Regions from separate parts of the Geodermatophilus sp. URMC 62 genome, predicted to be linked through region 1. Evidence: riboswitches for the same ligand, from Rfam matches in the RefSeq annotation. Region 1 holds a riboswitch; each other region holds the start of a gene.
What was found. A riboswitch is a leader RNA that binds a small molecule or an ion and turns the genes downstream of it on or off. The one in region 1 is predicted to bind cyclic di-AMP.

Region 2: linked by a shared signal. The riboswitch ahead of ACU616_RS20875 (hypothetical protein) and the one ahead of ACU616_RS08905 (aggregation-promoting factor C-terminal-like domain-containing protein) in region 1 are both predicted to bind cyclic di-AMP.
Region 3: linked by a shared signal. The riboswitch ahead of ACU616_RS18220 (M23 family metallopeptidase) and the one ahead of ACU616_RS08905 (aggregation-promoting factor C-terminal-like domain-containing protein) in region 1 are both predicted to bind cyclic di-AMP.

What each region holds. Positions count from the first base shown of each region.
Region 1 covers NZ_JBRFHY010000001.1:1,853,844-1,863,914, forward strand. The annotation lists gene ACU616_RS08890 (winged helix DNA-binding domain-containing protein) at 1-899, opposite strand, end outside; gene ACU616_RS08895 (GNAT family N-acetyltransferase) at 950-1,516, shown strand; gene ACU616_RS08900 (EAL domain-containing protein) at 1,768-3,006, opposite strand; gene ACU616_RS08905 (aggregation-promoting factor C-terminal-like domain-containing protein) at 3,193-3,801, opposite strand; cyclic di-AMP (ydaO/yuaA leader) riboswitch at 4,050-4,207, opposite strand; gene ACU616_RS08910 (VOC family protein) at 4,440-4,865, opposite strand; gene ACU616_RS08915 (TcmI family type II polyketide cyclase) at 4,897-5,550, opposite strand; gene ACU616_RS08920 (hypothetical protein) at 5,561-5,782, shown strand; gene ACU616_RS08925 (cytochrome P450 family protein) at 5,748-7,028, opposite strand; gene ACU616_RS08930 (FAD-dependent monooxygenase) at 7,065-9,929, opposite strand; gene ACU616_RS08935 (antibiotic biosynthesis monooxygenase family protein) at 9,926-10,071, opposite strand, start outside.
Region 2 covers NZ_JBRFHY010000001.1:4,300,894-4,310,964, forward strand. The annotation lists gene ACU616_RS20860 (bifunctional 3'-5' exonuclease/DNA polymerase) at 1-713, shown strand, start outside; gene ACU616_RS20865 (MFS transporter) at 717-2,126, opposite strand; gene ACU616_RS20870 (ArsC/Spx/MgsR family protein) at 2,184-2,693, opposite strand; cyclic di-AMP (ydaO/yuaA leader) riboswitch at 2,860-2,997, shown strand; gene ACU616_RS20875 (hypothetical protein) at 3,281-4,273, shown strand; gene ACU616_RS20880 (sugar phosphate isomerase/epimerase family protein) at 4,340-5,200, opposite strand; gene ACU616_RS20885 (dihydrodipicolinate synthase family protein) at 5,197-6,378, opposite strand; gene ACU616_RS20890 (Gfo/Idh/MocA family protein) at 6,375-7,532, opposite strand; gene ACU616_RS20895 (LacI family DNA-binding transcriptional regulator) at 7,718-8,779, shown strand; gene ACU616_RS20900 (IS481 family transposase) at 8,886-9,848, shown strand; gene ACU616_RS20905 (MFS transporter) at 10,002-10,071, opposite strand, start outside.
Region 3 covers NZ_JBRFHY010000001.1:3,741,563-3,751,633, reverse strand. The annotation lists gene ACU616_RS18240 (IS630 transposase-related protein) at 567-974, shown strand; gene ACU616_RS18235 (IS630 family transposase) at 971-1,564, shown strand; gene ACU616_RS18230 (polysaccharide deacetylase family protein) at 1,782-2,642, opposite strand; gene ACU616_RS18225 (hypothetical protein) at 2,765-4,354, opposite strand; cyclic di-AMP (ydaO/yuaA leader) riboswitch at 5,227-5,387, shown strand; gene ACU616_RS18220 (M23 family metallopeptidase) at 5,656-6,297, shown strand; gene ACU616_RS18215 (CapA family protein) at 6,448-7,611, opposite strand; gene ACU616_RS18210 (transglycosylase domain-containing protein) at 7,683-9,707, opposite strand.

The DNA.
Region 1 (10,071 bases):
CGGCCCAGCGTCGGCCACAGCGCCTTCCGCCGCGCCGGGTCGGCCACCAGCGTCTCGCGGTCACGGCCCTGCAGGAACAGGTCGAACGGGCCGAGCAGCCGGGTGACGGCGGGCGGCGGGCTCCCGAGCCGGTCGGCGTCGGCGGCCGGCAGCCAGCGGCGCTGCCCGTCGACCTCCACCGCCACGACGTCGTCGGGCCAGTGCGCCCGGACGTCCTGCACCGGCGCGTCGAGGTAGCCGGCGACGTGCTGCGGGGTGGCCGGGCCGAGCAGGCGCAGGTACCCGCGGACGACGTCGAGCCGCGCGGGCACGCTCTCGGCCGGCGCGAACCCCGGGATCGGCCGCAGCACCGGCGGCGAGGTGCCGGGCTCGAGCTCCAGCCCCGCCCGCAGCGCGGCGAGCCGGAACGGCTGCTCGTAGAGGTGCACCGCACCGCAGGGCCGGCAGGAGCGGTTGTAGGGCTCCTCCATCGCGTCGGACAGCGCCCGCGACACGGCGCCCTTGACCATCGGGGTGGTGACGATGTCCCGCATCCGGTCCGCGATCCGGTCCAGCGCGGTCAGGACCGGGATGCCGGCCGCCCGCAGGGGCCGGGCGGCGTCGAACACGCGCGTGGCGGCGTCGGCCTCGGAGAACGGCGCGGTCGCGGCGGCGACGCCGGGCAGGTCGGCCCGGCGGTACAGGTGCGGTGCGCCGCGGACCGTCCACACGGTGGCCAGCTCCCCGGGTCCGGGGACGACGCCGCGGACCGCCAGCGCCCACAGCCCGCCGTCCGGGCCGGTGTCCTGCACGCCGAGGTCGAGGACGGCGGTGTCGGCGACCGTGCCGGCGTCGCGGTCGAGCTGCTGGGCGGCGACCCGGTGGGCCAGGACGTCGCGGGCGGTGGCGGAGAGCGGCACGCTGCGCACCGTAGGCGCGGGCAGGGACGGAGTCCTCCTAGCCTGGCGCGGTGCTCGACGGCCCGGTCACCTTCCGTCCGCTCACCCGCGCCGACCTCCCGCTGCTCGCCCGTTGGCTGGAGGAGCCGCAGGTGGCCCGCTGGTGGGCGCACGAGACCACGCCCGAGGCGGTCGAGGCCGACTTCGCCCCCGGCATCGACGGCCACGACAACACCCAGGTGTGGGTGGTGTGCACCGGCGGCCGCCCGGTCGGGGTGGTGCAGCGCTACCGCCTCTCCGACGAGCCCGAGTACCTCGCCGAGCTCACGCCGGTGGTCGACGTCCCGCCGCGGGCGCTGTCGATCGACTACCTGATCGGCGAGCCCGACGTCCGGGGCGGGGGAGCGGGCGCGGCGGTGCTGCGGGCCTTCGTCGCCGACTGCTGGGCGGCGTACCCCGACGCCGACGCCGTCCTGGTGCCGGTGGCCGCGGGCAACGTCGCGTCCTGGCGGGCGCTGGAGAAGGCCGGGTTCACCCGCGTCGCCGAGGGCCCGCTGACGCCGGACAACCCGGTCGACCCGCCCGACCACGTCGTCTACCTGCTGCGCCGGCCGGGCGACGGCGACCCCACCGGATAGGACCCCGGCGCGCGGCCGCCGCTCACCGCGGGACGGCCACGCCGGCGGGCCAGGCGCAGCAGCAGGTCGGTGTGCCCCGAGCCCGGCCCGTAGAAGAGCCCGAAGCGGAGCACCACGCTGCTCGTCGGCCGCCCAGGCCGACGGGCGCAGGAACGTCGACGGCGAGGGGATCGCGGTGGCGACCGCGGCCCACCCTGCCCGAGGACGCGCGCCCCCGGTAGGGCCGGCGGCGCGGGGCGGACGGGTGCCGCTCAGGCGGGGAGGAGTCCGGGGTGCGCGAGGCCGGGCGGCCGGGACCCGGGAACAGCGGGCTTCGGGCCGGCGGGGGCGAGGGCCTCCGGTGGCCCGGGACGGCCGAAGTGCCAGCCCTGCCCGAGGTCGACGCCGAGCCCGAGCAGCGCCGCGGCCTCGTCGGCGGTCTCGATGCCCTCGGCGACCACGGTGACGCCGCAGCCGTGGCCGAAGGTGACCAGCGACTCGACCAGCTTGGTCAGCACGGGGTCGGTGGTCAGGCCGCTGACGATGCTGCGGTCCATCTTGATGACGTCGGGGGCGGTGACCACGATGTGCCGCAGCGAGGAGAACCCGGCGCCGACGTCGTCGATGGCCAGCCGCATGCCCCCGGCGCGGAAGGGCAGCAGCGCGCTGCCGAGGGCGTCGTAGTCCGCGACCGGGTCGTGCTCGGACAGCTCGAGCAGGACCCGGTGCAGCGGCAGGGTGTGCAGCAGCGCGGAGAACTCCGGCGTCAGCAGGGTCTGCGGCGAGACGTTCATCGCCACGTAGCCGTCCACGCGGTCGAGGTGCTCGGCGGCGCGCCGCAGGGCCAGCAGCTCGACCTCGTGGCCGCGGCCGATGCTGTGCGCCTCCTCGAAGACGACGTCGGGGCCCTTGCCCCAGTCGGCGGGGAAGCGGCTGAGCGCCTCGGCGCCCACGCGGTCCCCGGTGGCCAGGTCGACGATCGGCTGCAGGACGACGGTCGGCCCACCGGAGGTGACCAGCGGGTCGAGCCGGCCGTCGATGTCGTCGCGGCGCTGCTGCGCGCGGAGCTCGGGCTCGATGATCACCGAGGCGGCCGACGCGAGGACCTTCATGAGGGCCTCGTCGCGTCGGGTGAGCTCCTTGTCGGAGGTGAACCCGAAGGCGCAGAACGTGCCGTAGAGGCTGCCGTCGGACAGCCGGACCGGCGTCGAGACGTAGCTGCGGATCCGCGGGATGCGCGCCGAGGGCAGCGACATCGCCAGCGGGTACCGCTTCACGTCGTCGATGACGGGGGGCAGGTCCCCGTCGAGGATCTTCTGGCAGAACGACGTCTCCTGGACGACCTTCGCGCCCTCCTGGACGAGGACCGGCACGCGGGTGTCGACCACCTCCAGGTGCTGGGTGGTCCCGTCCATGCGCGTCAGGAACGCCACGGGCATGTGCAGCGACGTCCTCGCCGTGCGCAGCAGGTCGGCGATCCGCTGCTCGGCGTCGGTGCGCTTCCTGGCCATCGTGTGCTCCCGTCCGGAGGGTCCTCCTCTGCATCGACGCAGGGGGCGGACACCTGGAACGGCCGGGAGCCGACCTCACCCGGACCGGTGAGACGGTCCGGCGGGCGCCTCCCGGGAGGGACGGGGGAGACGCCTGCGCCGGGGGCCCGCTCCCGCTGCTGAGAGGGGCCCACGGCGGTCAGGGGATCAGTACCAGTTGTTCGCCTGGTGGAAGTCCCAGGCGGCGCAGGAGCTGCCGTACCGGTTCTCGATGTAGATCAGGCCGGCGTCGATCTGCCGGTAGGGGTCCGACGTCTTGGCGATGCCGGTGCTGGCCCACGTGGAGTCCAGGAACTGCGCGATGCCGTAGGCGGTGCTGGTGGGGTTCTGCGCGTTGGGGTTCCACCCGCTCTCGGCCTCCCAGAGCTTGTCGAGGCAGCCGAACTGGGTGCTGTTCCCGACCTGGCCCGCGGCGTAGTCCTTGTACGCCTGCTCGCCGGTGGCGGCCGGTGCCGGCGCGGGGGCCGGCGCCGGGGCGGGCGCGGGGGCGGGAGCAGGCGCGGGGGCCGGCGCCGGTGCGGGGGCCGGCGCGGGAGCAGCCGCGGGTGCGCCGTCCCGGTTGCCGCCCCACTGCCCCGTGGAGCCGCGGTCGCCCGGGTTCCACTCGTCGGCCTGCGCGACCGCCTGCCCGCCGAAGGCGAGGCCGAGGGTCATGACCCCCGTGGCGGTCAGCAGGAGCAGGGCGCGGCGGCGCGGCGGCGCGGCGGCGGGGGCGTTCTGGGCACAGGTGTGCTCGACAGCGGTGCGTGCGTGCATGGAGACGTCCTCCTGGAGACGCGGTCACCGTCGATCGGTGCCGCGGCGGTCGGGATGGGCTGCGGGCACCACGCCGTGCGCGCGGTGCCCGGGCGGGCAGGGCTCGACAGCCGGGCGTGCGGCAGCGGCCGGACGCGGGGCCCGGCGGACGGCGCCGTACGACGGCTGGTGCGTGCAGGTGGACAGGCGGGAGCGCGATGGTCCCGGACCTGGACGCGCAGGGGCGGTGCCCCAGGCGCGAGTGATCTCCGTTCTCCCCGGGCCGCCTACCAGGTGAGCTGACGGGTTCGGGCTGGGAGTGCCCTACCCGCTCCCGGCGACGGCCGGGAGCGGGACTCACCCCGGTGGTACTGGTGGGTCCCCGGCTCGCGCCCACGGTGTGGACGCGACTCGGCGGCATCCGGCAGGGAGCCCCCGGGACGGGGGCGAGACGCCCGGCCGGACGCCGAAACGCTAAGGACGGGACCGGTCCGTGACAATCTCGTGACCTGAAACGGGTCGGCCCGCGGCGCGACAGGCCGACGCCACGCCCGGGATCGCGCTCGGGACGTCACGCCGCGCGACCACCGGGGGCCGGACGCACGGCGACCGCCGGGACCCAGCGGTCCCGGCGGTCACGGTGCCGGCAGCGTGCGGTGTCAGGCGTTCCAGGGCGGCGCCCCACGCCGGAAGTCGGCGGCGGGGTGCTGGTCGGAGACGAGGCCGACCACGTTGCCGAAGGGGTCGACGACGGCCGCACTGACCACCGGCCCGTGCGGCGTGAGGGGGATGTACTCCTTGGCGCCCATCGAGGCGAGCCGCTCGAGGACGGCGTCGAGGTCGTCCACCCACCAGTTCCCGATCACGCCGCCCGGCTCGAACGCCGCGCTGAACGGGGCGGCGGTGCGGGCGGCGATCGCCAGGCGGGTCCTCTCGTCGAGGTCGAACGCGGCATAGCTCAGCCGCCCGTCGGGTCCGGGCCGGGTGAAGGTGGGCCCCGAGCCCAGGAACTCCGTGTACCAGGCCGTGGCCGCGACCACGTCGTCGGCCCAGTAGGTGAGCGACGCGATCCCGCGCAAGCTCATGGTGAGACCTCTTTTCGGTCGGTCGGCATCGTCAGTCCCCGGGTGTCCAGTCCGGGGCCGTCCAGCGGTGGAACACCCGGGCAACCGAGTCGCGTGGGGTCTGCCACGTCTCCGGGTTGTACGGGCTGACGTAGGGGGCGAGGTCGGCCATCACCTTGGCGAAGGCCGGTCGCATCGACTCGTGGTTCTCCCGCACGGCCGCGGCCTTGACGCGGTCCTGCTCCAGGAGGTGCACGAAGACGTCCTCCATCGAGTACAGCCAGCGGCCGGTGACGCCGGTCTCCGTCGGCAGCCCGCCGGCGTCGGACTCGGCGAACACCCGCGCGATGGCCTCCTCGGTGCCCGGCTTCATCCGCTGCACGATGACGGTCATCTCCCGGTCGGGGGAGACCTCACCCTCGGGCACCCACGAGTAGAACTGCTTGGCCACGGAGTGCGACGGGTTCTGCCAGTAGCTCGGGTAGGGCGTCACGTAGGGGGCGATGGCCTCGGCGATCGCCTGGAACGCCGGCAGGCCGCGGCGCTGCCCGGAGACCTCCGGGTCCTCCTTGCGCTCGATGACGTGCAGGTACAGGCCCTCGTAGGAGAGCAGGACGCGCCCGACGACGCCCATGTCCTGCGGCCGGGTCGTCCGGTCGTAGTAGGCGAACACCGGCCCCACCTTGTCCTCGGTGCCGGGTGCCATCCGGCAGACGATGACGTTGCGGAACGGCCGCCACGACGCCGAGGACCAGCTGGCGGGCGCCGTGGACGTGTTCGTGAACTCGACCGTGTCGTTCGCCCAGGGCGGTTCCGTGGGCGTCGTCGAGGCGTCGGCCGCCGGGTCGGCCGACGGCGTGGCCGACGTGCTGGTCGACGTGCTGGTCGACGGGGTCGTCTGGGTCATCGCGTGCCTCCAGGGACGGGAGTGGGGGTGAATCGGAGGGGGAGTTCCAGCAACCCGCGGAAGGCCGAGGCCGCGGGGAGCCACTGCAGGTCCTCGACGGGGACGTCGAGGCGCAGGTCGGGGAGGCGCACGAGGATCCGCCGCAGTGCGGTCGTCGCCTCCAGCCGGGCCAGGGCGGTGCCCAGGCAGTAGTGGATGCCGTGGCCGAAGGCCAGGTGCGAGGTGGGACCCCGGCTCAGGTCGAGCTCGTCCGGGTCGGCGACCAGCGCGGGGTCGTGGTTGGCCGCGCTGAGCACGATGGTGACGATCGAGCCCGCCGGGACGGCGACCCCGCCGATCTCGAGGTCCTCGGTGGCGAAGCGGAAGCTCGACACCGGCACCGACCCGTCGAAGCGCAGCAGCTCCTCCACGGCGTCCGGGATCCGGGAGGGGTCCTGCAGCAGCTCGGCCAGCTCCTCGGGGTGGGTCAGCAGCGCCACGACGGCGTTGCCGAGGAAGTCCGACGTCGTCTGGTAGCCGGCGAACAGCAGCAGGAAGGCGCTGGAGACCAGCTCGGCCTCCGAGAGCCGGCCGTCCCCGTCGCGGGCGGCGATCAGGGCGCTGACCAGGTCCTCGCCGGGCTGCTCGCGCTTGGTGGCGACCAGGCCGGTGAAGTACGCGTGCAGCCGTGACTGCGCCTGCCCGATGGCGGCCCGGTCCTCCTGGGGGCTGCGTCCGCCGGTGCCGACGGTCCGGATGACCTGGGTGCCGGCCAGGATCTCCTCGTGGTCGGACTCGGGGATCCCGAGCAGGTCGCCGATGACCGCCAGCGGCAGCCGGAGGGCGAAGTCGTCCACGAAGTCGGTGGCGCCGCGCGGTGCGATCCGGTCCAGCAGGCCCTCGACGATCTCCTCCACGCGGGGCCGCATCGCCTCGATCCGCCGCGGGGTGAACGCCTGGGTCACCAGGCGGCGCAGCCGGCTGTGCTCGGGCGGGTCGGAGTTGAGCATGTTGGTGTTGATCTGGCGCGCCTTCTCGCCGAACACCGCCAGGTAGGTGTCCCCGGCTCGGTACAGGTCCTTGGACAGCCGCGGGTCCGACAGCGCCTGCTTGGCGTCGTCGTAGCGGGTGACGAGGAAGGAGTCGAAGCGCGGCGTCCGCACCTTCACGACCGGGCGCTCGGCGCGCAGCCGGGCGTAGACCGGGTAGGGGTCGGCGCGGAACTCGGGCGTGTAGATCTCCGCGCCGGGGACGACGTCGTCCGCCGTGCTCGGTGCGGGGTCAGCGGTCTGCGTCATGGGTCTCCCTCGGGTGGGCGTGGGGGTGCGGTCGGGTCACTGCGCGAAGACCCCCGCCAGGTGGTCGCGCAGGGCGTCCTCGTCCAGCGGGCGGCTGCGGAAGCCGACGTGGCCGTCGGGGCGGACCAGGTAGGCCGCCGTCCCCGCGCCCGCAGTGCCGTAGGCGGCGGCGAAGGCCCCTCCGGCGTCGCGGACGACGGGCAGGTCGACCAGCGGGGGCACCCGGGCGTCGGGGGCCGCGAGGAGGTAGGCCGTCACCTCGCCGCGGGTCTGCTGCCGCACACCGACGGCGAGCTTCTCCAGGGCGAGCACCTGCTCCTCCGGGACGCCCGCGTCGGCGTGCAGCAGCAGCGTCGAGCGGGTGCCGCGGGTCAGGTCGAACAGCCGCAGGGGGTGGGCCACGCCGAAGCGCCGCAGCCCCTGCACGTCCGGCGCCCGGTGCCCGGGTTCCGGCCCGGCGGGGAAGCCGCCGGGGGCCGTCTCGCCGACCAGCGGGCTGCCGGCGTAGTTCATGGTCATCTGCATCTCGAGCAGGAACTGGGCCTTCTCGTCGGCCATGTCCATCTCATCGGTGAACGCGATGGCCACGGCCCGGTCCACGATCATCTTCCCGGCGGGACGGCGCTCGGCCTCGTAGCTGTCCAGGAGCCCGGGCGCGGCCTCCCCCCGGACGGCGAGGGCGAGCTTCCAGCCGAGGTTCCAGGCGTCCTGGATGCCGGTGTTCATCCCCTGCCCGCCGGCCGGCGGGTGCAGGTGCGCGGCGTCGCCGGCGACGAACACCCGCCCCTCGCGGTAGCGGTCGACGATGCCGTGCTTGATCCGGAAGATCGACGACCAGCGCAGGTTGCTCGCCGTCGTCCCGGGCGGCCCCAGGTCGTCGATCGCGGCCTGCATGTCGGCCAGCGTCGGCGGCTCGTACTCCTGCCAGAACCCGGGTGGGACGACGCCGGAGCCGACCGCCTCCTGCCACCGCTCGGGCGCCAGGGTCGCGATCCGGTAGCGGTTGCGGCCCTTGAGCGGGACGCAGACGAGCATCCCGGTGAAGTCGTCCTCCTCGATCCGCACGAAGCGCACCAGGTGCCCGGCCGGCAGGTCCCAGTCGACGTCGACGTCGCCGAGCATGAACAGCTGCGGGAACATCGACAGGCCGCCCTCGAAGGAGAGCCCCAGCCCCGACCGGACGGCGCTGTGCGCCCCGTCGCAGCCGACCAGGTACTGCGCCCGGGTGGTCTCCTCCCCACCGTCGACGTGCCGCAGCCGCGCGGTGACGCCCTCGTCGTCCTGGGCGAAGGCGACCAGCTCCACCCCGCGCTCGACGACCACGCCCAGGGAGGCCAGCCGGGCGCCGAGGATGCGTTCGGTGTCGTACTGCGGGAGCCCGAGGTGGGCGTAGGGCAGCTCGTCGAGGCCGGCCCAGTCGACCTGGTGGGTCTGCACGCCGTTGACGAACACCGTCTGGCCGTACAGCCAGATCCCGGCGTCCATCGCCTCGGTGACGATGCCCTGGTCCTCCCAGATCTCCATCGTCCGGCAGTGGATGCCGATCGCCTTGTCCGCCTGGGTGGAGGCCTCGGGCCGCTTGTCGACGACGCGGACGGCGACGCCGCGGCGGGCCAGCTCGATCGCGTGGGTCAGGCCGGCCGGCCCGGCGCCGACGACGAGCACCTCGACCGCTCGCCCGGCCGTGCGCGCGACGTCCCCGAGGTCGGCCGCGGCCGGCAGCGGCGCCGCCGCGACGTGCCCGTCGTCCGGCTTCTCCACGAACTCCTGCACGCTGGCGCTGGGCACCGTGCTCACCGGCGGGCCGGCCAGCACCTCGAGGTCCGGCTCGGGCGTCACGGGGACGGCGGCGGGCAGGGCGTCGGGCACGGTGTCGGGCGCGGCGTCCGGCACGGTGTCGGGCACGGTGTCGGCGGTCGCCGACGGCGGCTCGGGGCGCACGCGCAGCGCGAAGACCCGGCGGTCCTCGCCCCGGGCCAGCCAGCGGCCCAGCGGCCCGGCGGCCCAGTTCGCCGGCTCCGCCGTCCAGTCGGTGAAGTGCTGCTCGGAGTCCCACTCGGCGACGACGTGGTAGCGGCGTCCGTCGGCCTCGCGCAGCAGCTCCTCGCGGGCGTGGCCCGGGGCGCTGCGGGCGAGCTGCGCGGCGGCGAGGTAGGCGAGCTCGAAGGCCTCCTGCTCCCAGCTCTCGACGGCGACGGCGCTGTCCACGCGCACCCGCTCCACCTCGACGTCCCCGCCGGGGGAGAGCAGCGGCGGGAAGTCCGCGTCGGCGTCGGGCCGCCGGCGGATCTCCAGCACCTCGCGCCGGAACTCCACCGAGTGCCACCGCGCCAGCGGCGCGCCGGCCGCCATGTGGGACGGGTCCTCGACCCAGGCCACGAAGTCGGCCTCGGACTCCCACTCGGCGAAGATGTGGTACCGCAGGCCGGCGGCGTCGCGCAGCAGCTCCTCGCGCACGTACCCGCGGGAGTCGCCGATCCGCTCGGTGACCGTGGTGTACGCGCGCTCGAAGGCCACCTGCTCGCCGGGCTTGACGCTGGTGGAGAAGTCGATGCGCACCGGCCGGGGCCGCTCGGCCGGCACGGTCGCGAGGACGGTGAAGGTCGAGCGGGTGGCGTCCTCGCGCAGGTCGCGCAGCGCCTCGGTCAGCGTCTCGCGGGCGGCGCTGCGGCCGAAGGCGTCCACCGACGCCCGGTCGGTCCAGTCGCTGACGATGGCGAACCAGCGCGGGTCGGCCTCGTCGCGCATCAGCTCCTGGCGCAGGTTGCCCGGCACCCGGCTGATCTCCGCGGCGGCCTGCCGCCAGGCGGCCTCGAACGCGGCCTCGCAGCCCTCCTGCGCGCGCATCCGCAGCAGGGTCCGCACGGCCGCCGGGGTGCCGGCCTCCGGCGCCGCCGTCATGCCGCCCCCTCCGCGCGGGCCACGCCGGGGACCACGGCCAGCACCTCGTAGGTGTTGCGGGCCGCGTCCTCGCGCAGGTCGCGCAGCGCCTCGGTCAGCGTCTCGCGGGCGCTGCTGCGGCCGAACCCGTCGACCGCGGCCC
Region 2 (10,071 bases), 2.4 Mb from region 1:
CGTTCGTGGTCGCCGACGTCGCCCAGCTCGAGCCGCGGGTGCTCGCGGGCATGAGCGGCGACGCGGCGATGGCCCAGGCGGCGCGCTCGACCGACCTGTACCAGGGCATGGTGGCCGACGGCGCCGTCGCCACCCGGGCCGAGGCCAAGCTCGGGGTGCTCGGCGCCATGTACGGGGCCACCCGCGGCGAGAGCGGCCGGATGCTGCCGCGGCTGGCCCGCCGCTACCCCCGGGCCATCGGCCTGGTCGAGGACGCCGCCCGGGCGGGGGAGCGCGGCGAGGTGGTCGCGACCCTGCTCGGCCGCGGGTCGCCGCCGCCGACGGGCGCCTGGGCCGAGCGGGCGGTCGGGCTCGGCGAGGCACCCGACGAGGAGGGCCCGCGGGAGGACCGCGACCGTGCCCGCCGCGCCTGGGGCCGGTTCACCCGCAACTTCGTCGTCCAGGGCACCGGTGCCGAGTGGGCGCTGTGCTGGCTCGCCGACCTGCGCAACCGGCTGTGGCGGCTGGGCAGCGGGCCGCCGGCGCAGCGGCCGCACCTGGTGTTCTTCCTGCACGACGAGGTCGTCGTCCACACGCCCGGGCACCTGGCCGACGAGGTCGCCGGCGAGGTCCGGGCCGCCGCGGTCACGGCCGGGCGGCTGCTGTTCGGCGGCTTTCCCGTCGACTTCCCGCTCGACGTCGCCGTCGTCCGCTCCTGGGCCGACGCCGGGTGAGGGTCAGCGGACGGCGGCCGGCTCGGGGGCGGGGGCGGTCGCCGCACGGCGGCCGGTCAGGGCGGTGACGACCGCGGTCAGCAGGCAGACGACGACGCCGGCCGCGGCGATCGTCGTGTAGCCGCCGGCGGACGGCGCCGCCGCGCCGGCCGGGGTGGCCGAGGCGAGCACGGTCGCGGTGAGCGCGCTGCCGACGGCGAAGCCCACGTACCGCAGCACCTGGTTGAGGCTCATCGCGCTGCCGGTCTCCGCCGGCGGGACGGCCGCCACCACCAGCGCCGGGAACGCCGCGAACGCCGCCCCTACGCCCAGCCCGGCCACCGCCATGACGGCGAACAGCTGCCACAGGTCGGTGCGCAGGAACGCGAACAGGACGAAGGCCACGCCCTGCACGAGCGCCGCGACCGGCAGCACCCGGGCGTGCCCGGCGCGGTCGGCGAGCAGCCGCGCGAGCCGGCCGCCCACCATGCTGGCCGCCGAGAACGGCAGGAGCACCAGCCCGGCGACGACGATCGAGGTGCCGAAGCCGGCGCCGTCGGCCGGCGGGGCCTGGGCCAGCACCGGCACCGCGGCCAGCAGCAGGTAGTTCGACAGCCCGACGAGCAGCGCCGCCGAGTGCGCGGTGAGCGCCACCCGGCCGCGCGCCAGCCGCAGGTCGACCAGCGGCTGCGGCGTCCGCGACTCCCACCGGACCCACAGCACGAGCGCCACCACCGAGGCGGCGGCCAGCCCCCACAGCAGCGGCGACGTCACGCCCCAGGTCTCCGCCTCGCCCAGCGCCAGCAGCAGCCCGCCGACGCCGGCGCCGAGCAGCAGCGCGCCGACCACGTCGAGCCGCCGCCGCGGCGCCGCGGCCGGCGGGGGCAGGACGACGGCGGCGGCGGCCAGCGCGGCGGCGCTCACCGCGGCCCCCGCCCAGAACGCGGCGTGCACACCGCCGAGCTCGGCCACCAGCCCGGCCAGCGGGTAGCCCAGGCCCACGCCGGTGACGACGGTGACCGACAGCGCGGCGATCGTCGAGCGGGAGGTGTCGCCGGTCAGCGCCTCGCGGGCGGTGGCGATGGCCAGCGGGGTGAGCCCCAGGCCGAAGCCCTGCAGCGCGCGGCCGGCGACCAGCCACCACAGGCCCAGGGGGAGGGCGGCCAGGACCCCGCCGAGGGTCACCACGCCCAGCACGGCGAGGATCACCCGGCGGCGGTGCGGGCCGTCGCCGAGCCGCCCGACCACCGGGGTGGCCACCGCGCCGACCAGCAGCGTGACCGTCAGCGACCACTGCGCGTCCGGCAGCGACGCCCCGGTCGACGACGCGATCGCCGGGACCAGCGGCGCACCGAGGCTGGAGATGACGGCGACGACCGTCCCGACGAAGACGAGTGCGGCGACGAGCGCGCGGGGTGACCGGGAGACCGCCATGCCCCCGAGCTTCCCAGGACGTTGCACAGCGCAACCGCCCGGCGGGTCAGCGCTGCGTCACAGCAGCCGGTCGAGGTCGTCGGGGCCCGGGCCGGTGCCGCCGGAGTCGCGCACCGGTGAGCCCTCGGGCCGGTCGTCGTCCGGCGGCTCGGCGGCCACCGGCCCCTCGGCGTAGAGGGTGTCCGGGTCGCGGGGGTCCATCTCCCGGGGACCGCGGGCGGCGGCGACCACCTCGGACAGCGTGCCGCCGTCCCGGGCCACCCACGCCCGGCCGTCGTCGCCGAGCACGATCGGCCGCTGGATCAGCCGCGGGTGCTCCACGAGCACGCGCACCCACGCGTCGGCGTCGCGCGGGGCGTCGGGCAGCCCGAGCTCCGCGGCCAGCGGGTCGCCGAGGCGCGTGACGTCCCACGGCTGCAACCCGAGGGCGGCCAGCGCGGCGCGCAGCTCGGCCTCGGTCGGCGGGTCGTCGAGGTAGCGGCGCAGGGAGTACTCGACACCGGCCCGGTCGAGCTCGTCGCGGGCGGCGCGGCACGTCGAGCACGAGGGGTTGAACCAGACCTCCACACCCCGACCCTAGGGCCCCTACACCACCGGGCCGCCGATCGGCGCGGACGCGAGCACCATCACCCGACGAGACACCTGTCGACTCGTTGTCACGATGTGCTCTCCGCCGGTAGCGTCGGGTCGTCCGTCCGGTCGTCGTCCCCCGTCGGGGGAGGCCGGGGGACGCCGCCGAGTCGCCCGCTGGGGCGAGCCGGGGACCCACCGCAGTACTGGGGTGAATCCCCTCCTGGCCGCGTGCCGGGAGAGGTAGGGCCGCTTCCCGCCCGAACCCGTCAGCTCACCCGGTAGGCGGCTCACGGGAGAACGGAGAGCCGCCGGATGGCGCGCGCCTGCACTGCTGCCCGCACCGCCGCACCACCCCGTCCGATCCGGCTCCGCCCCGTCCCGGCGCGCCTGCGCACCTGACCGTCCGCGGCCGTCCGCCCCGGACGCCGTCCGCGCGCACACCAGCCCGGGCACCCTCCGCCCGACCGGCCCCGCGCCGCTCCGCCCCGGTGTGCCCGCGCCGGCCCGGCGCGCCCGCCGGCCGTGCCGTCCGCCCCCGCCGCAGCCCGCTGCGCCCCGCACCCGCCTGGAGCACCCGCACCATGGACCCCCGCACCACCCCGTCCGGCCGATCCGCCGAGCGCCGCGGCCGCGCCACGGGCCGCCGACGTCCGGCCGCCGCCCGCCGCCCCGGCCTCCTCCTCGGCGTCGCCGCCGCCGGCGCCCTGCTGGTCAACGTCGTCGTCGGCGGGGACCCCACCGCCTCGGCCGGCGCCGGAGACCCGGAGTCGGCCGCCGTCGCCCAGGAGCTGGGCCTGACCGCCGAGGGCGGGGCGCTCGGTGCGGGGGGAGGCGCACAGCCGGCCGAGGACCTCCAGCCGCTGGAGGACCTGGCCGCCAGCCGCAGCAGCCGCGCGGCCGAGGAGGCCACCGCGCAGCAGGCGCAGGCCGCCGCCGACCAGGCCGCGCTCGCGCAGCAGCGCGCCGAGGAGGCCGCGGCAGCCGAGGCCGCCGCCGCGGCCCAGCGCGCGGCGGAGGAGGCCGCCGCCGCCCAGGCCGCCGAGGCCGCCGCGGCGGAGGCCGCCGCCGACCGGGCCGCCGCCGAGGAGGCCGCCGCTGCGGAGGCTGTGGCGGCGCAGCGGGAGGTGGAGCCGGAGGCGGGCTCCTCGGCCGCCGCCGCGTCGTCCACCGCCTCGTCGTCCACAGCGGGTTCGGGGACCGCCGCCAGGGCGACCGCGCGCATCACCAACACCGCCGGGCCGGTGCAGGCCGTCGTCCAGGCGGCCGCGAACGCCGTCGTCAGCAACGTGGCCGGCGCGGGCTCGATCACCCTCGGCGGCACCCGGGCCAGTGCCACCGACCCGGGCGGCCACCCGTCGGGCCTGGCCCTGGACTACATGGTCCTGTCGAACACCGCGCTCGGGAACGCGATCGTCCAGTACCACGTCGCGCACTGGGACGAGCTCGGCGTCGACTACCTCATCTACCAGCAGCGGATGCTCAGCTCGCCGGGCGGCAGCTGGTCGGCCATGGAGGACCGCGGCAGCGCCACGGCCAACCACATGGACCACGTGCACGTCAACTACACGGGCTGACGCGACCCCTGACGCGGCCCCTCGCGCCGGGTCCGGCCGGCCCCCTGGCCGGCCGGACCCGGCTGCTCATCCCCGGACGCCCGCGGCCGCGGCGAACGCGGCCGCGGTCCGGGCGGCGACGACCGCCGGGTCGGCGTCCCACAGCTCCTGGGAGAACACCTCGACCTCCACGTCGCCGCGGTACCCGGCCGCCTCGACCAGGGCGCTGGTCCCCGCCAGGTCGACGTGCCCGTCGCCGGGCAGGCCGCGCGACACCAGCACGTCGGCCGCGAGCGGGGTGACCCAGTCGGCCACCTGGTAGGACGCGATCCGTCCACCGCGGCCGGCCCGCGCCACCTGCGCGGGGAGCTCGGGGTCCCACCACACGTGGTAGGTGTCGACGACGACGCCGACCGCCTCCGCGGGGAACTGCTCGGCGACGTCGAGCGCCTGCCCGAGCGTGGAGACCACGCCGCGGTCGGCGGCGAACACCGGGTGCATCGGCTCGACCGCCAGCACCACGCCGGCGGCCGTCGCGTCGTCGACCAGCGCGCCGATCGCGTCGCGGGCCCGCTCCCGGGCGCCGGTCAGGTCGCGGTCGCCGTCGGGGAGGCCGCCGGCGACGAGCACGAGGACCGGTGCCGATCCGGGCGCGCCGGCCGCGGCCAGCGCCGCGGTCTCCTCGATCGCGCGGCGGTTCTCGTCGAGCGCCGCGGTGCGGGCGGGGCCCGGGGGAGCGGTGAAGAAGCCGCCCCGGCACAGGCTCGACACCCGCAGCCCGGAGTCGGCGACCAGCGCGCACGCCTTCTCCAGGCCCACCTCGGCCACCGGCTCGCGCCACAGCCCGATCGCGCCGATGCCCGCCTGGCGGGTGACGGCGAGGGCGTCGAGCAGCGGCGCGTACTTGACCGTCGCCTGGTTCAGCGACAGCCGCGGGTGGGCGCTCACGGGACCGGCTCCAGCACCGGGACGTCGACGCCGGCCAGCGCCAGCAGGCCGTTCCACCGGCGCGCGGCGAGCTCCGGGTCCTCCAGGGCGCCGGCCGCGTCGGCCAGGCGGACCACCTCCGACAGGTGCGGCAGGCTGCGGGCCGAGTGCAGCCCGCCGACCATGCCGAACGCCGGCTGGTGACCGTTGAGCCACGACAGGAAGGCGATGCCGGTCTTGTAGTAGGCCGTCGGCGCGGCGAACACCTGCCGCGACAGCGCCTCGGTCGGCCCGAGCAGCCGCCGGTAGCCGGCCGGGTCGCCGGCGTCGAGGGCGGCGATGGCGGCACCGGCCACCGGCGCGATCGCGGCGAACGCGCCGAGCAGGGCGTGCGAGGAGTGCTCGCCGTCGCCCTCGATGAGGTCGACGTAGTGGAAGTCGTCGCCGGTGAACAGGGCCACGCCGGCCGGCAGCCGCCGCCGCAGCGCCACCTCGGCCGCGGCGTCGAGCAGGCTGGTCTTGATCCCGCGCACCCGGTCGGCGTGGCGCTCCAGGATGCGGACGACGACGTCGGCGGCCGCCCCGGTGTCGACCGAGCCGAAGTAGCCGCGCAGCTGCGGGTCGAAGGCCTCGCCGAGCCAGTGCAGCAGCACCGGGCCCCCGGCGCGTGCGAGCACCTCGGCGTAGACGCGCTCGTAGTCCGCCGGCCCCTCGGCCACCCGGGCGAGGTGCCGGCTGGCCATGAGCACCACCCCGGCGCCGCAGTCCTCGGCGTGGTGCAGCTGCTCGACGTAGGCGTCGACCACCCGCGCCAGCGGGACGACGTCGTCGGTGAGGTGGTCGGTGTTGACGCCGACCACCAGGGCACCGCCCACCGACCGCGCCTCGGCGGCGCTGCGCCGGACCAGCTCGCGGGTGGCGGCGGCGTCCAGGCCCATGTTGCGCTGCGCGGTGTCCATCGCGTCGGCGACACCGAGTCCCCACGACCACAGGTGGTGGCGGAAGGCGAGGGTGGTGTCCCAGTCGACGTCGGCCGGCGCGCCGGGGACGTTCTCCCCGGCGACCCGCGGGACGACGTGGGCGGCGGCGTAGGCGGTGCGCGACCGCAGCGGCGCCGTCGGGCGGCGGACCGCGGCCGGCTCGCCGAGCGGCAGGAGCCGGGTGCGCCCGTCGGCGCCGAGCAGGACGGCGGTGCTCATCGGGCCGGCACCCCGCTCCCGATCGTCACGCGGCGGCCGGTCGCCGAGCTCTCCAGTCCGGCCTCGGCCAGCCGCACGCCGCGGGCGCCGGAGGCGAAGTCGTAGGGGTGGGGGCCGTCCTCCACCACGTGCCGGACGAACTGCTCCCACTGCACCTTGAACCCGTTCTCGACGGGGTCGTTGTCGGGGACCTCCAGCCAGCCGGCCCGGTAGTCGCGGCTGTCGGGCACGTCGGGGTTCCACACCGGCTTGGGCGTGGCGTTGCGGGGCTGGATCCGGCAGCCGAACAGCCCGGCGACGGCGCTGCCGTGCGTGCCGTCGACCTGGAACTCGACCAGCTCGTCGCGGTCGATCCGCACCGCCCAGCTGGAGTTGATCTGCGCGACCACGCCGCCCTCGAGCTCGAAGACGCCGTAGGCGGCGTCGTCGGCGGTGGCGGCGTAGGGCTCGCCGCGCTCGTCGACCCGGCTGGTGATGTGCGTGGTGGCCTTGGCGTACACCGACTCGACCCGGCCGAAGAGGTCCTCGAGCACGTAGTTCCAGTGCGGGAACATGTCGACGACGATGCCGCCGCCGTCCTCGGCCCGGTAGTTCCAGCTGGGGCGCTGGGCCGGCTGCCAGCCGCCCTCGAACACCCAGTAGCCGAACTCGCCGCGCACCGACAGCACCTGGCCGAAGAAGCCGGAGTCGAGCAGCCGCTTGAGCTTGAGCAGCCCGGGCAGGAACAGCTTGTCGTGGACGACGCCGTTCCTCACCCCGGCGGAGGCGGCCAGCTCGGCGAGCTCGACGGCCTCGGCGTGGGTCTCGGCGGTGGGCTTCTCGGTGTAGACGTCCTTGCCCGCGGCGATGGCCCGCCGGATCGCCGCCACCCGCGCCGAGGTGACCTGGAAGTCGGCGTAGACGCGCCACCGGTCGTCGGCCAGGGCGGCGTCGAGGTCGGTGGTCCAGTCGGCGATGTCGTGCCGGTCGGCGATCTCCTGCAGCGCGGCGGCCCGGCGGCCCACCAGCAGCGGCTGCACCTGCACCCGCTCGCCGGTGGACAGCAGGACCCCGCCCTGCTCGCGGATGGCCAGGATCGACCGCAGCAGGTGCTGGCGGTAGCCCATGCGGCCGGTGACGCCGTTCATGATGATGCCGAGCGGTGGGGTGCCCATGGTGGTCGCTCCTCGCGAGTGGTGACGGTGGCCCGTGACAGTGGGCCGCAGCGGCTTGGAAAGCGCTTACCAAACGGTAGCCCGGACGGTGTGACGCGGGCAACCCCCCGGCCGCGGTTCCTCGGCGGTGGCGTCCCCTCGCGCGGGGGAGGTGGGGAGGCGGCGGGCACGGCTAGACTGCGCCCGTGCAGCCCGGCTCCGATCCGCGGGCCCGGCGGGGTCCGGGCGGGATCACCCTGCGCGACGTGGCCGAGCGGGCCGGCGTCTCGCTGGCAACCGCTTCCCGCGTGCTCAACGGCAGCACCCGGGTCGTCAGCCCCGACCTCGCCGCCCGCGTGGGGCGCGCCGCGGCCGAGCTGCGGTACGCCGCCAACGGCCCCGCGCAGGCGCTGGCCCGCGCCACCACCAACGTCGCCGGCCTGGTCGTGCACGAGGTCGACGACCCCTACTTTGCCTCGATCGCCGCGGGCGCGATGCGCGTGGCCACCGGGCACGGCCTGCTGACGATGATGGCCGGCACGTCGCGCGACGCCGGGCGGGAGGTCGAGTACGTCGCCCGCTTCCAGGCGCAGCGGGTGCGGGCGGTGCTGCTCGCCGGCAGCGGCCGCCTCGACGACGGCCCGGAGCTCGGGCAGGCCCTCGCCGACTTCGCCGAGGCCGGGGGCCGCGTCGCGTTGGTGAGCGAGCACGACCTCCCCTTCGACACCGTCCTGCCGGCCAACCGGCGCGGCGCGGCCTCGGTGGCCCGGCTGCTGCGCGACCTGGGGCACCGCGACGTCGGCGTCCTGGCCGGCCCCGCGGAGCTGCGCACCGTGGCCGACCGGCTGGGCGGCTTCCTCGACGCGTGGGCCCAGCTCGGCGGCGACCGCGGCGCCCCGGTCGTCGTCGAGGGTGACTTCTCCCGCGCCGGCGGCCACGCGGCCACGCTGTCGCTGTTCGCGCGGGCCCCGCACCTGACGGCGGTGTTCGCGCTCAACGACCTCATGGCGGTGGGCGCGCTCGGCGCCCTGCAGGGCGACCTCGGCCGGCGCGTCCCCGACGACGTCTCGGTCGTCGGCTTCGACGACCTGTGGTTCACCGGCGACCTGCAGCCGGCGCTGACCACCGTGCGCCTCCCGCTGGAGGACATGGGCGCCCGCGCGATGGAGCTGGTGCTGTCGGCCGCGTCGCCGGACCCGCGCCGGGTGCCGGTCCCCGCGGAGCTCATCGTCCGCGCGAGCACCGGCCCCGCCCGCCCGGCGTCCTAGATGTACCCAGCCAGGACGTTGGTGACGGCGGACTGGGCTTGAAGGAAGGAGAACCTCCGAGTGGGGTGTGGCTTGTCGAAGGCCCAGTCCCTGCTCGGAGGTTCTCGTGTCCCACGCTAATGCCCGCACCACCGTGCATGGCCGGCTGCTGATCGTCGAGCGGTGGCGCAACGGCTGGAAGAAGGCGCACATCGCGGCGGCGATGGGGATCTCGCGGAAGTGCGTGCGGACCTGGCTCACCCGCTACGCCGAAGAAGGCGAGGCCGGGTTGGTCGACCGGTCCTCCCGCCCGCACAGCAGCCCGCGGCGCACGGCTGCCGAGGTGGAGGACCGGATCGTCGAGCTGCGTGAACGGGAGCGGCGCGGGCCGGCGTGGATCGGTGCCGAACTCGGGGTGCCGGCGCGCACCGTCTCCCGGGTCCTGGTCCGCCGCGGGCTGCCGCGGCTGGCCGCGCTGGACCCGATGACCGGTCACGTCATCCGCGCCTCCAAGGCCACCGCGGTGCGCTACGAGCGGTCGGCGCCCGGCGAGCGGGTGCACATGGACGTCAAGAAGCTGGCCCGCATCCCCGACGGCGGCTGGCGTGCCCACGGCCGGGCGGCCACCGCCGACCACCGCCACAAGTCGGTGCCGACCGGCTTCGACTACGTGCACTCCCTCCTCGATGACCACTCCCGGCTGGCCTACGCCGAGATCCTCCCCGACGAGAAGGGCGCCACCTGCGCGGCGTTCCTGACCCGCGCGGCGGCCTACTTCGCCGGCCACGGCATCGACCGGATCGAGCGGGTGATGACCGACAACGCCTGGGCCTACAAGTGGTCCCTGCGCGAGGTCATCACCGCACTCGGCGCCCGGCAGAAGTTCATCAAGCCCTACTGCCCCTGGCAGAACGGCAAGGTCGAACGCCTCAACCGCACCCTGGCCACCGAGTGGGCCTACCGGCAGGCCTTCACCAGCAACGCCCAGCGCGCCGCCGCTCTTGCTCCGTGGCTGAAGCACTACAACACTCACCGCCGCCACTCAGCACTCGGCGGGCTCCCACCGATCAGCCGCCTGGCACCAACCTGATGGCCGAGTACACCTAGACCGTCGCCGTCCCCGACGGTGTGCGCTCGGGCTCCGCTCCGTCGACGGGGACGGGGCGCCGGCGCCCACCCCGGCCCGGACGGCGACGGCCGCCGTCCCCCGTTCGGGGACGGCGGCCGCCGCGGGTGGTGCGGGTCAGGCGGTGCCGACCTCCACGCGGGAGGTGGCGGCGGGAGAGCCCGGCGCCGGGGCCGGGCCGTCGATC
Region 3 (10,071 bases), 1.9 Mb from region 1:
ATGATCTTGGTGACTCCTCGTGCCGGGCATCCACCATGTTCACATGTTCGCCACGGTATTTGAACCGGCCCGAGATGAAATCTCCCTTACAGAAGTTCACTTATTGTTAGAGGTCAAGCGCGCTGAGTGATTGACTCGGACTGCCAGCAATGACTCCGCGATTCGGCCCTCAAGATTGAGGCGTCGATCCGCTATCCACGAGATTGGGCCGGCGTAGGTGTCCGGTTAGCCCTTGCGGCGGGGGATGACGCCCTGTTCGCGCACCTTTCCGCTGACAGATTGTTACTGCGCCTTAGCCGACTTCGTGACAGATGTCACCGCTCTCGGGCGAGTTGACCTGGCCACACTTGCAGGACCGAAATGGGGTGACGGAAGCGGGCATTGAGCGCCTCGTCTGACAGCTCATGTCAGGACAACTGGGAGCTGGCGATAGCAGATCAGGGCGCGGGCCAGCTGGCGCAGACCGAGGTGGAGGTCGACGCGGTGTTCATAGCACGTCCGTGGTCGTCTGACAGCGGTGTGCTGGTTGTTTGACGGTGCGCGGGTAACGGAGTAGTCCACCCGGCATGCGGGCGTACTCGACGGATCTGCGTGAGCGCGTGGTGGCCGCCGTCGATGGCGGCATGACGTCGGAACAGGCTGCGACGGTGTTCAGGATGTCGGTGCGGACCGTGGAGCGGTATCTGCAACGCCGACGGGCCACCGGCAGCCTGGCGCCGACCCAGCAGCGGCACGGACCGGCGCCGGCGAAGAAGACCCGGCTGCAGGCCTGGCTGCCGGCCCGGCTGCAACAGGCTGCGGACGCCACCTTGGCCGAGCACGCCGCCGCGTTCACCCAGAGCACCGGGGTGACGGTGTCGCTGGCGACGATGTCCCGCACGATCGGCGCGCTGCCCGCCGACGACCCCGGCCAGGCAGTGACTGCGCGGGGGCGGGCGCGGCGGCCGGGCCGGCCGGTGAAGTCAAAAGCCTGAGCGCCACCGAGCGCGAGGAGACCGCGCGCGCCCGGTGGCGCACCGACATGGCCGCCACCGACCCGGCCAAGCTGGTGTTCGTCGATGAGTGCGGCACCCACACTTCGATGACCCGCCGCCGGGCCCGCGCGCCCCGCGGCACCCGGGCGGTCGGGGCGGTGCCCCGCAATCGGGGGCCGGTGACCACCCTGCTGGCCGGGTTGTCGCTAACCGGAATGACGCCGGCGATGACGGTGGAGGGCGGCACCGACACCGCGGTGTTCGCCACCTTCCTCGAGCGGGTGCTGGCCCCGGCCCTGCGCCCGGGACAGGTGGTGGTGGTCGACAACGTCGGCGCGCACAAGCCCGACCGGATGCGCGCGCTGGTCGAGGCCGCCGGCTGCCGGCTGGTGTTCCTACCCACCTACTCGCCGGACTTCTCGCCGGTCGAGGAGGCGACCAGCAAACTTAAGACACTCATCCGGGCCGCTGGCGCCCGCAGCCGACAAGCCCTGGACGCCGCGATTGCTGCCGCGCTGAGGGCGGTCACGACCGCTGATGCCGCCGGTTGGTTCGCCCATGCCGGCTACCCGGCCCGACAAGCTGCCTGAACACCGCTGTGACAGCGTGCGGCCTGGCCAAGCCGCAGGCGGAGAGGGGCTCGCGGGGCCGCCGGTGAGGCCAGCCGCGTCTCCGGCGGATCGGCGGTACGGCCTCGACCAGCCCAATCAGCTGGGCGGCTCATGGGGGTTGCCACCGGTCAGCGTCACTGCCGGTGGGATCCTGCGGGCGTTGAGGATCAGGCGGTGCGTGGCCCCGGGCGGCTGGTCAGAAGTCTGAGTCCATGTGACTCAACAGGGTCGGCGCGTCCCAGGTGGGGGGCGGCATGATGCGGCGGATGGTCAGCAGTGGCTGTGCGGTGTCCTGGGGGTCGGAAAGCTGGAAGGCCGCCCGGTACCCGGCGGCGGTGACGTGGGCAAGGGCTTCCTGCGACCAGACCCCGAAGGGATAGGCCAGCAGGTCCACCGGGTGGCCCAGGATCTCGGCCAGTTGGGTCCGCGGCTGGTCCAGCTGGATCGCCCACTGGTCGCCGGTGAGCCGGTCGACCCGCTGGTGGTCCCAGGTGTGTGCGCCGATGGTCATGCCGGCCCGGTCCAGGTCATGGAGCTGGTCGCTGCTGAGCCAGTCCGGCTTGTCCAGGACGACGGTCATCGGGAAGAAGGTGGCCGGGAAACCGAAGTCGGTGAGCGCGGGCAGGGCCACCGAGTGGTGGGTCGCCGACCCGTCGTCGAAGGTCAACAGCACCGGGCGCTCGGGCAGGGGGGTTCCGTACTGCAGGTGGTCGACGAGCGCGGCGGCGGTGACCGGGGTGTACCCGCCGTCGCGCAACGCCTGCAACTGGGCGGTGAACACCGGTGGCGGCGTGATCATCGTGCGGGCGTAGGCGCTGTCGTCGGCGCGGAACTCCCTCAGCTGGTGGAAGCACAGCACCGGCACCGTGGAGCGGGCGATGACCTCACCCGGCGTCCCGGGGGTCGGCGGAGCGCTGGTGGACGGCGGGGCGCCGGACGTCGCAACCAAGGCCGACGGGGCGCTGGAGGTCGCCGCGGTCGTGGTAGCAGGGGCGGAGTGGGTGCAGCCGGTCAGCACCACTGCACCGGCCATGGTGAGGAACTGCCGTCGGCGCATGGCCTCAGCGTCGTGGTGAACCGTTCCGGCTCGCAAGCAGCCGCACTGCCGGGGTGGGACGATCCGGGTGGTTCGACGGTGAGGTGATCTGCCTGGATGTCGGATCGACGATGCGTGCGCGCCTACTGGTAGGTGACCAGTTGCGGATTGGGCTGGACCCCGGCGATGGTCTGCTCAGGGGTCAGTGTCGGGGAGTCCTCGTCATAGAAGTTCTTCCATCCCCAGGACAGCGGTGCGGGGGCGTCCTGGTGCAGTACCTGCCAGGTGTCCTGCTTCATCGGTTGGGTGCCCTGCCCGTCGGCGTGGACCATGATCGCCAACTCCTCGCGGGAGGTGTCCAGCCGCTCGCGGTCGACGATCATGCGTACCTGGAACTGGTGCAGCACAAGCAGCTTCTGGGGCAGCGCCCGGTCGCGGGTGAGGTCGGCCAGCCAGGTGACCACCTGGTTGACCTCCTCGATGCCGACCTGCCCGATCTGGGTGAGGTGCACCTGGTCCGGCCGCAGTCGCCACTCCGGATCCAGGGCGAGACCGACGTGCGGCAGCTCCAGCAGCGGCTCATACAGCCGGGCCTGGGTGAGGAAGTCGGTGCGGCCCGGTTGGAGGTCCAGCACGACGTAGACCCCGGCCTGCCCTGCCGCCTCCACCCACGGCCGCAGCGTCTCGACGTCGGACTCGGCCGAGTAGTCGCCGTCGGAGCCGGCGGCCGACGAGGCGACCGTGGCGATGATCTCGAAGGCCGGCACGACGGTGGCATCCACCAGCTCCTGGTAGGGCGCCGCGGTATCCCGGGCCCGCTGGATGCTCTCCGGCAGCCCCTGCTCCCCGAGCACGCCGAGGGCACCGGTGCCCGGGGTGCCGTAGAGCGCGACCATCATGTGCTGGGGAAAGAGCAACTGGCCGCCGCCGGGCAGCTGAGCTCCCCCGACCGCCGTCCGCAGCTTCCAGTTCAGCCCCTGCACACCGGCGAAGTCGGCGCCCAGCGCGACGACTGTGTCGGGGCGGTCCTGTGACAGCGCGGTCACCACGTCGGCCGAGCCGCGCGGGTCGGTCTGTCCGCCGGTCAGCCGGACGTCCGCGCCGGCGGCCCGGGCGGTGGCGATACCGGCCAGCGACTCCGGGCTGCCCGAGGCCAGCACCATCGTGCCGGTCAGTGGATCGCCGCGGTCCACCTGCGGCACGGTCGCATCCCCGTCCTCCGCGCCGTTCTGCGCGCCGTTCTGCGCGGTGGACGACGAGCCCGACCCGCCGACGTCGACGGGCCGCAGCGCGGCCGGGTGCTGGGGGTCCAGCGCCGCGACCGCCGCCGGGCCGCCGTCGGCGGGCACCGGGTCGGCGTCGGCCAGGTCCAGCCCGGTGGCCGCCTCGACCGCCGCGCTGTCGGCGGCAACGGCAACGACCTCCCGGCCGCCCTCCGGAAACGACGTCGCCGCGGCTCCGGTCTCGCCCACGACGAGGACCACGGTGGTGCCCAGACGGTCCAGTTCGGCGCCGACCACCTCACCGGCGCCGCCGCCGGCCGGCTGCACCAGTAGCGGCACGCCCAGGCCCACGGCCGCCGCGGAGCCGAGCAGCGCCGCGGCGTCGTCGCCGTCGCGGGCCACGACCGCGACCGTCGACCGGTCGAACAGCGCCCGGCTGACCGAGACCGCCGAGGCCACCGGATCGGCGTCGGCCACCAGCGTCAAGGCGGAGTCCGGCGCCGAGGTCACCGACTCAGCCCGCTGCTCGGCGGAATCGGCGACACCGCCGGTACAGCCTGTGGCCAACAGCAACAGCCCAACGGGGATCGGGACGACCAGCTTGCGCATACGACTCCCACGTCCAAGGCACCAACCCGCCGACGAGGACGGACCGCTCGAGGAAGAGCACCCCGGCGGCCTTAGCCGCTCCAGGCATCTCCATTCCGCTGCATGCGCTCCTCCGCCCGGCAGACGACCAAGCCCGACGACGACGTCCACAACAGCTAGGGAAACCCTATCGGCGCACGCGCCAGGGCTGGTGCCGCCGCGCCGAACTCCCAACCGGTCGATGAACACCAGCCGGTGCCGGGCACTGGCCCCGATCACCCGCCGGCGTGGCCGATCGGCCAGGCGCGCGTCCTGGCGCGCCTGCCAGCGCGGCCCAGCTCGGGGCCACCAGCTCCGCGAGGACCTGCGGGACAGTCCGGTCACTCGACGATTAGCGACCGCGGCGGCACGAGCCAGCGTCCTGCACACACCACGACCCTGCCCCGTTCGTCACGGGCAACGCGTCCGGCTAACCATGCACGAGATCGGCAGTCGCTGGGGCGCTCGTCCCCGTCCTGGTCGTTGCCTCCACCGCGGCCGTGGGCAGTGGGCAGCTGCCGACTTGCGCCGATCAGGTCGGTGACCTCGCCTAATGCATGAAAAGGCTCCGATGCCTGAAGAGCCACAGTGCCGGGGAGCGGGCGGCTCCCGGAAACCCGCCGGGGCTCACCCGCCACCCGAGGCGAAGCCACAGATTCCTGCTGAACTGGCCCCCGGATGATTGTCACGAATCCGTAACGCCCTTACGGTGTCTGCGTCCGGCCGGCCGTCACCTCCTCCACCCGGGGGAACCGCGCCGGATGCCGCCGAGTCGCACCCGCACACGCGGGTGCGAGCCGGGGACCCACCGCACCTCTGGGGTGAGTCCCGCTCCCCGAGCCCCACTCGGGGGCGGGTAGGGCGCATCCCCGCCCGAACCCGTCAGCTGACCCGGTAGGCGGCCCAGGGAGAACGGAGAGCCGCCGCCGGGTGCGCCCCTCGGGCCCGCCCCGCGCCACTTCACACCTCGGACGTGCCGCGCCTTCCACCCGCGTGCTCGGGTCGGCGCAGTCGCCGCGCGTCCGCATCCGGATTCGACTGGCCGTTGGCGCGCCCCTACGGCGGGCCCCGTGCCCGAATCGGCTCCGGCTGCCCGTACCAGGCCTCGCGCCACAGCCCACGGATGACCGCTGAGCAGACGGCGGCGCCCAGCGAACCCATCATCGTCAGGAGTTCCCTTCGTCATGCTCTGGATTCCTCAGCACTCCACCGGCTCCGACCAGCACGACGGAACCGCGACGGTCCCGGGCCTCCGTCCGCAGGGATCAGCATTCCGCCGCACGGCGGCGGTCGGCGCCTTCGCCGTCGCGTTCGCCCTCGCGGGACAGTCGGTCGCCCAGGCCGATGAGCCTTGGGGCCGCGGCGGCTGGTCGGGCACCGAGGCCCCGGCACCCGCTCCGGCACCGGCTCCGGCCCCGGCACCGGCACCGGCCAGCGTTCCCGCCGGGCACTACGCCCATCCCTGCCCGGCGTGTGGCCTGACCCAGGGCTTCAGCTCCGGTGCCCACAACGGCATCGACCTCGCCGCCCCGATCGGCACCCCGGTGTACTCCGCCGCGGCGGGTACGGTCACCGCTGCCGGTCCCCGCGACCCCAAGGGCTTCGGCCAGGTGGTCTACGTCAACAACGATGACGGCTCGGTCGCCTGGTACGGGCACATCGACACCTGGCTGGTCAACGTCGGTGAGCACGTCGCCGCCGGCCAGCAGATCGCCACGGTCGGCAACCGCGGTGACTCCAGTGGCCCGCACCTGCACTTTGAGATCCACGACCCCGGCGCCATCGACCCGGCCGCCTGGCTGCGTGCGCGCGGCGTAAGCATGTGAGCCGCCGCTGAACTAAGGATGGAAGGGTGGGCACGGGTCATCTCGCCGGCGGCGGAGCCGACCTGCGACACGGCCCGTGCCTGCCACCTGCTCATCGCCTGATGTTCCGCGCGCGGGGACCGCCGCGCGGGTGTCTGACCGGCCCCCTGCTCACCGGTTGGTGATAATCAGGCCGGCGTCGGCGCCGCCGCGGCGGGTGAGGACCTCACTGCCCCGCTCGTAGGAGGGGTCGCCCGGTCCGGTGGGTACCACGGTCAGGCCGTCGCCCTGAGGTTGGATGTGGGTAGGGATCGCCTCAGCGGTCCCGACGGCGTAGTGGCCGTCCGGGCCACGGGTGAAGGTGAAGCGGGCGATCACCGAGTCATAGGTGACCAGGAGGTCTTGTTCGGCGATGTGGTTGCCCAGCCCGTAGGCCACCCACTTGCCGTTGACCTGCTCAAAGGGCTGCACTACGTGGGCGTGGTGGCCTAGCACCAGATCGACATCGGGTGAGGCCAGCAGCGCCTGGGCGATCGCGACCTGGGCTGTGGTGGGGTCGGTGGTGTATTCGGTGCAGCAATGCACGCTGGCGATGACCACGTCGGCGCCAGCGGCGCGGGCGCGAGCGGCATCGGCGAGGATCCCGTCGACCCGTGGCACTGCCGGGTCGAAGTCGTTGACCGCCCACGGCTGCCCGGCGGGCTCCGGGATGCCATTGAGCCCGTAGGTCCAGGCGATGTGGGCGACCTTCACCCCGCCGATGTCGATGAGATGCGGCGTCTGGCTGTCCTGTTCGGTGCGGAACGTGCCGGTGTGGCCGATGCCGGTGGCGTCGAGGACGTCGAGGGTGCGCACCAGCCCAGGAAAGCCGGCGTCCATCGAATGGTTCGACGCCGTGGAGCAGGTGTCATAGCCAGCACCGGCCAGGGCGTCGGTGATCTGCGGTTGCACATCGAAGGTGGGATAGCCCTCGAACGGGCCCTCCGGTGGGGCCAGCGGGGTCTCCAGGTGGCAGATCGCCAGGTCCGCGGCACCGATCACCGGGGCCACGTCGGTGAACACACCGCTGAAGTCATAGCCAATGCCCTGCGCCCGCCCGGCTGCAGCCGCTCCGTTCACGAGCGCGCCGCCCTGGTGGATGAGCACGTCGCCGGTGGCCACCACCGTGACCGACGCCGGCTGGGTCGGGGTGGGGGTGGTCGAGCCGGGCAAGGTGGCACTCGTGCTCGCCGACTCGCTGCTGGTCGGTTCGGCGGTGGTGCAGCCGGTGACCATCACTGCGCACACCGCAGCCACCGGCACCAGCCGAGTCAGTGACGTACGCCTGATCACCACGGAGCTCAGCCTAGGGTTGGCCGCCCCCGGTTCAGTGGAGGCGAGCGTCACCACATCCGCGCGCGGTTGGGTCAGTCGATGCCGTCTGGGTCGCGGTTCCCGGTCTCGTTGCCGTTGTCAGGCGGGTTGCCGTTGTCGTCATCAGGCTCATCGCCGTCGGTGTCTTGGCCGGGGGTGGCTGCTGCGGGGGGTGGGCCGGCCGGGACGGTGCTGCCGGCGAGGACCGGGTCGGCGGGAGGGAAGGGGACCATGGGGGCGCCGGTCAGGACGGGGGCCATGGCGTTGTGCCAGATGGTGGCGCCCATGCCGCCCCCCTGCCCGCCGATGTCCTGGTTGGCCTTGGGGTTGAGCACCATCACGCTGGCGGAGTACCGCGGCGTGTAGCCGGCGAAGGCGATCGAGAAGTTGTTCTGCGTCGTCCCGGTCTTCCCCGCGATCTGGTGGCCGGGGACGAAGGCGGCCGGGGCGGTCTGTCCGGGGTGGCCCGGTTCGACGTCCTTGCGCATCATCTGGGCGAGGGTGTGGGCCACCGCCGGCGAGACGGCCCCGACGGTGCAGGTGTCCCCGGTGTCGATCGGCGTCCCATCGGGCCCGGTCAGCGGCTCACCGTTCCGGTCGAGGACGGCGGTGACCGGCGTCGGGTCGCACTGGGTGCCGCCGGCGGCCAGCGTCGAGTAGGCGCTGGCCAGGTCCAGCGGGCTGGTCGCCTCGGCGCCGAGGGTGAACGACCCGCGGTTCCCGCCGATGATCTGGTCGGCCGACGAGGCGGTGAAGTGCATGCCCATCCGCTCGGCGACGCGCACCGGTCCCTCCACGCTGCCCAACTCGTCCTGCAGCGCCATGAAGTAGGGGTTGGAGGACCTGTAGAGCGCCTCCTCCATGGTCAACCTCCGCTTCTCCGAGCTCGCGAAGGCGTACACGACGTAGGGCCGGCCGTTGTTCGTGTAGACCCGGGAGACGTACGGGTTGGTCGTGGTCAGGGTGTGGTCGGCGGGGATGCCCCGTTCCAGTGCGGCGGCGGCGGTGAAGACCTTGTAGGTCGACCCGGCGCCCTGGCTGTAGGCGGTGTTGAGGACGACGGACTCGCACTGCGGGTCCGAGCAGCCGTACTCCCGGTTGACGCTCATCGCCAGCACGTGCCCGGTGCCCGGTTCCACGGCGGTGTACATGCCGGCCAGCGGGTCGCCCATCGGCAGCACGCTGAGCACCGCTGCGTCGCCGGCGGCCTGCACGTCCGGGCGCAGCGTGGTCCGGATGGTCAGGCCGCCGGCGTCGAGCGTCTCCTCGGGGATGCCGAGGGTCTGGGTCAGGTACTGCTGCAGGTAGGCGCAGAAGAAGCCGCCGATCACGGCGTCGATGCAGCCGTTGGGCGACGCGGCGCCCGGCCGGGCGGAGACCGGCGAGGCCGAGACCTCCGTCAACTCCTGCTCGGTGATGTGGCCGAGGTCGTACATCCGCTGCAGCACCTGGTTGCGCCGGGTCTGCGCGTTGTCCGGGTGGGTGATCGGGTCGTCGTTGACCGGGCTCTGCACCAGCCCGGCGAGCATCGCCGCCTGCGCCAGGTCGAGGTCGGCGGCGTCGACGCTGAAGTACCGCTGCGCGGCGGCCTGGATGCCGTAGGCGCCCTGGCCGAAGTACACGAGGTTGAGGTAGCGGGTGAGGATCTCGTCCTTGGAGTAGGTCTCCTCCAGGGCCAGTGCCAGCCGCGCCTCGCGCAACTTGCGCGCCAGACCGGCCTGCCCGTCCTGCTCGGTGGCCGCCTGCCGCTCCTCGGCGGTGTCGGCTGTCTCCAGCAGGGTCTGCTTGACCAGCTGCTGGGTCAGCGAGGAGCCGCCCTCCTGCACCGAGCCGGCGGCGGCGTTGGTCACCGCGGCGCGCAGCGTGCCCTCCACGTCGAGGCCGTTGTGCTGGTAGAAGCGCGAGTCCTCGATGTCGACCAGCGCCTGCTTCACGATGTCGGCGATCCGGTCGCTGGGCACGGGGGTGCGGTCGTCGGTGTAGAAGCTGGTGATCAGCGACCCGTCGGCGGCCAGCACCCGGGTGTTCCCGGGCACGTCCTGCGTCAGCGCGACCGGCAGCTCGCCGGGCGAACTCACGGAGCTCTGCACCAGGACACCGGCACCGCCCGCCCACGGGAGCGCGAGCGCAGCTACCAGCGCTCCGGCCACGACCACCGCTGACGCCAGCCTCACCAGAACGGCGGACCGCGACCGCCGATAGGACCACATTGACGGCAACATACGCGAGCCGAGGACCCAGCAGATTGCCGGCAGGTTGCGGTACCGCGAAGACTCGCGTCGGCGGAGCGACTCTACAGATCATCTTCCGGACACGGTCGCTGCACCAAGCGGCGTGCATACATCAAGGTGTCGGCATCGGTGCCTCAGAGCCACTGCAGGGACATACCTGCGTGAGACGCGCGTCAACATCAGGCTACCGGGGGCCGCCTTTGACCAGCCT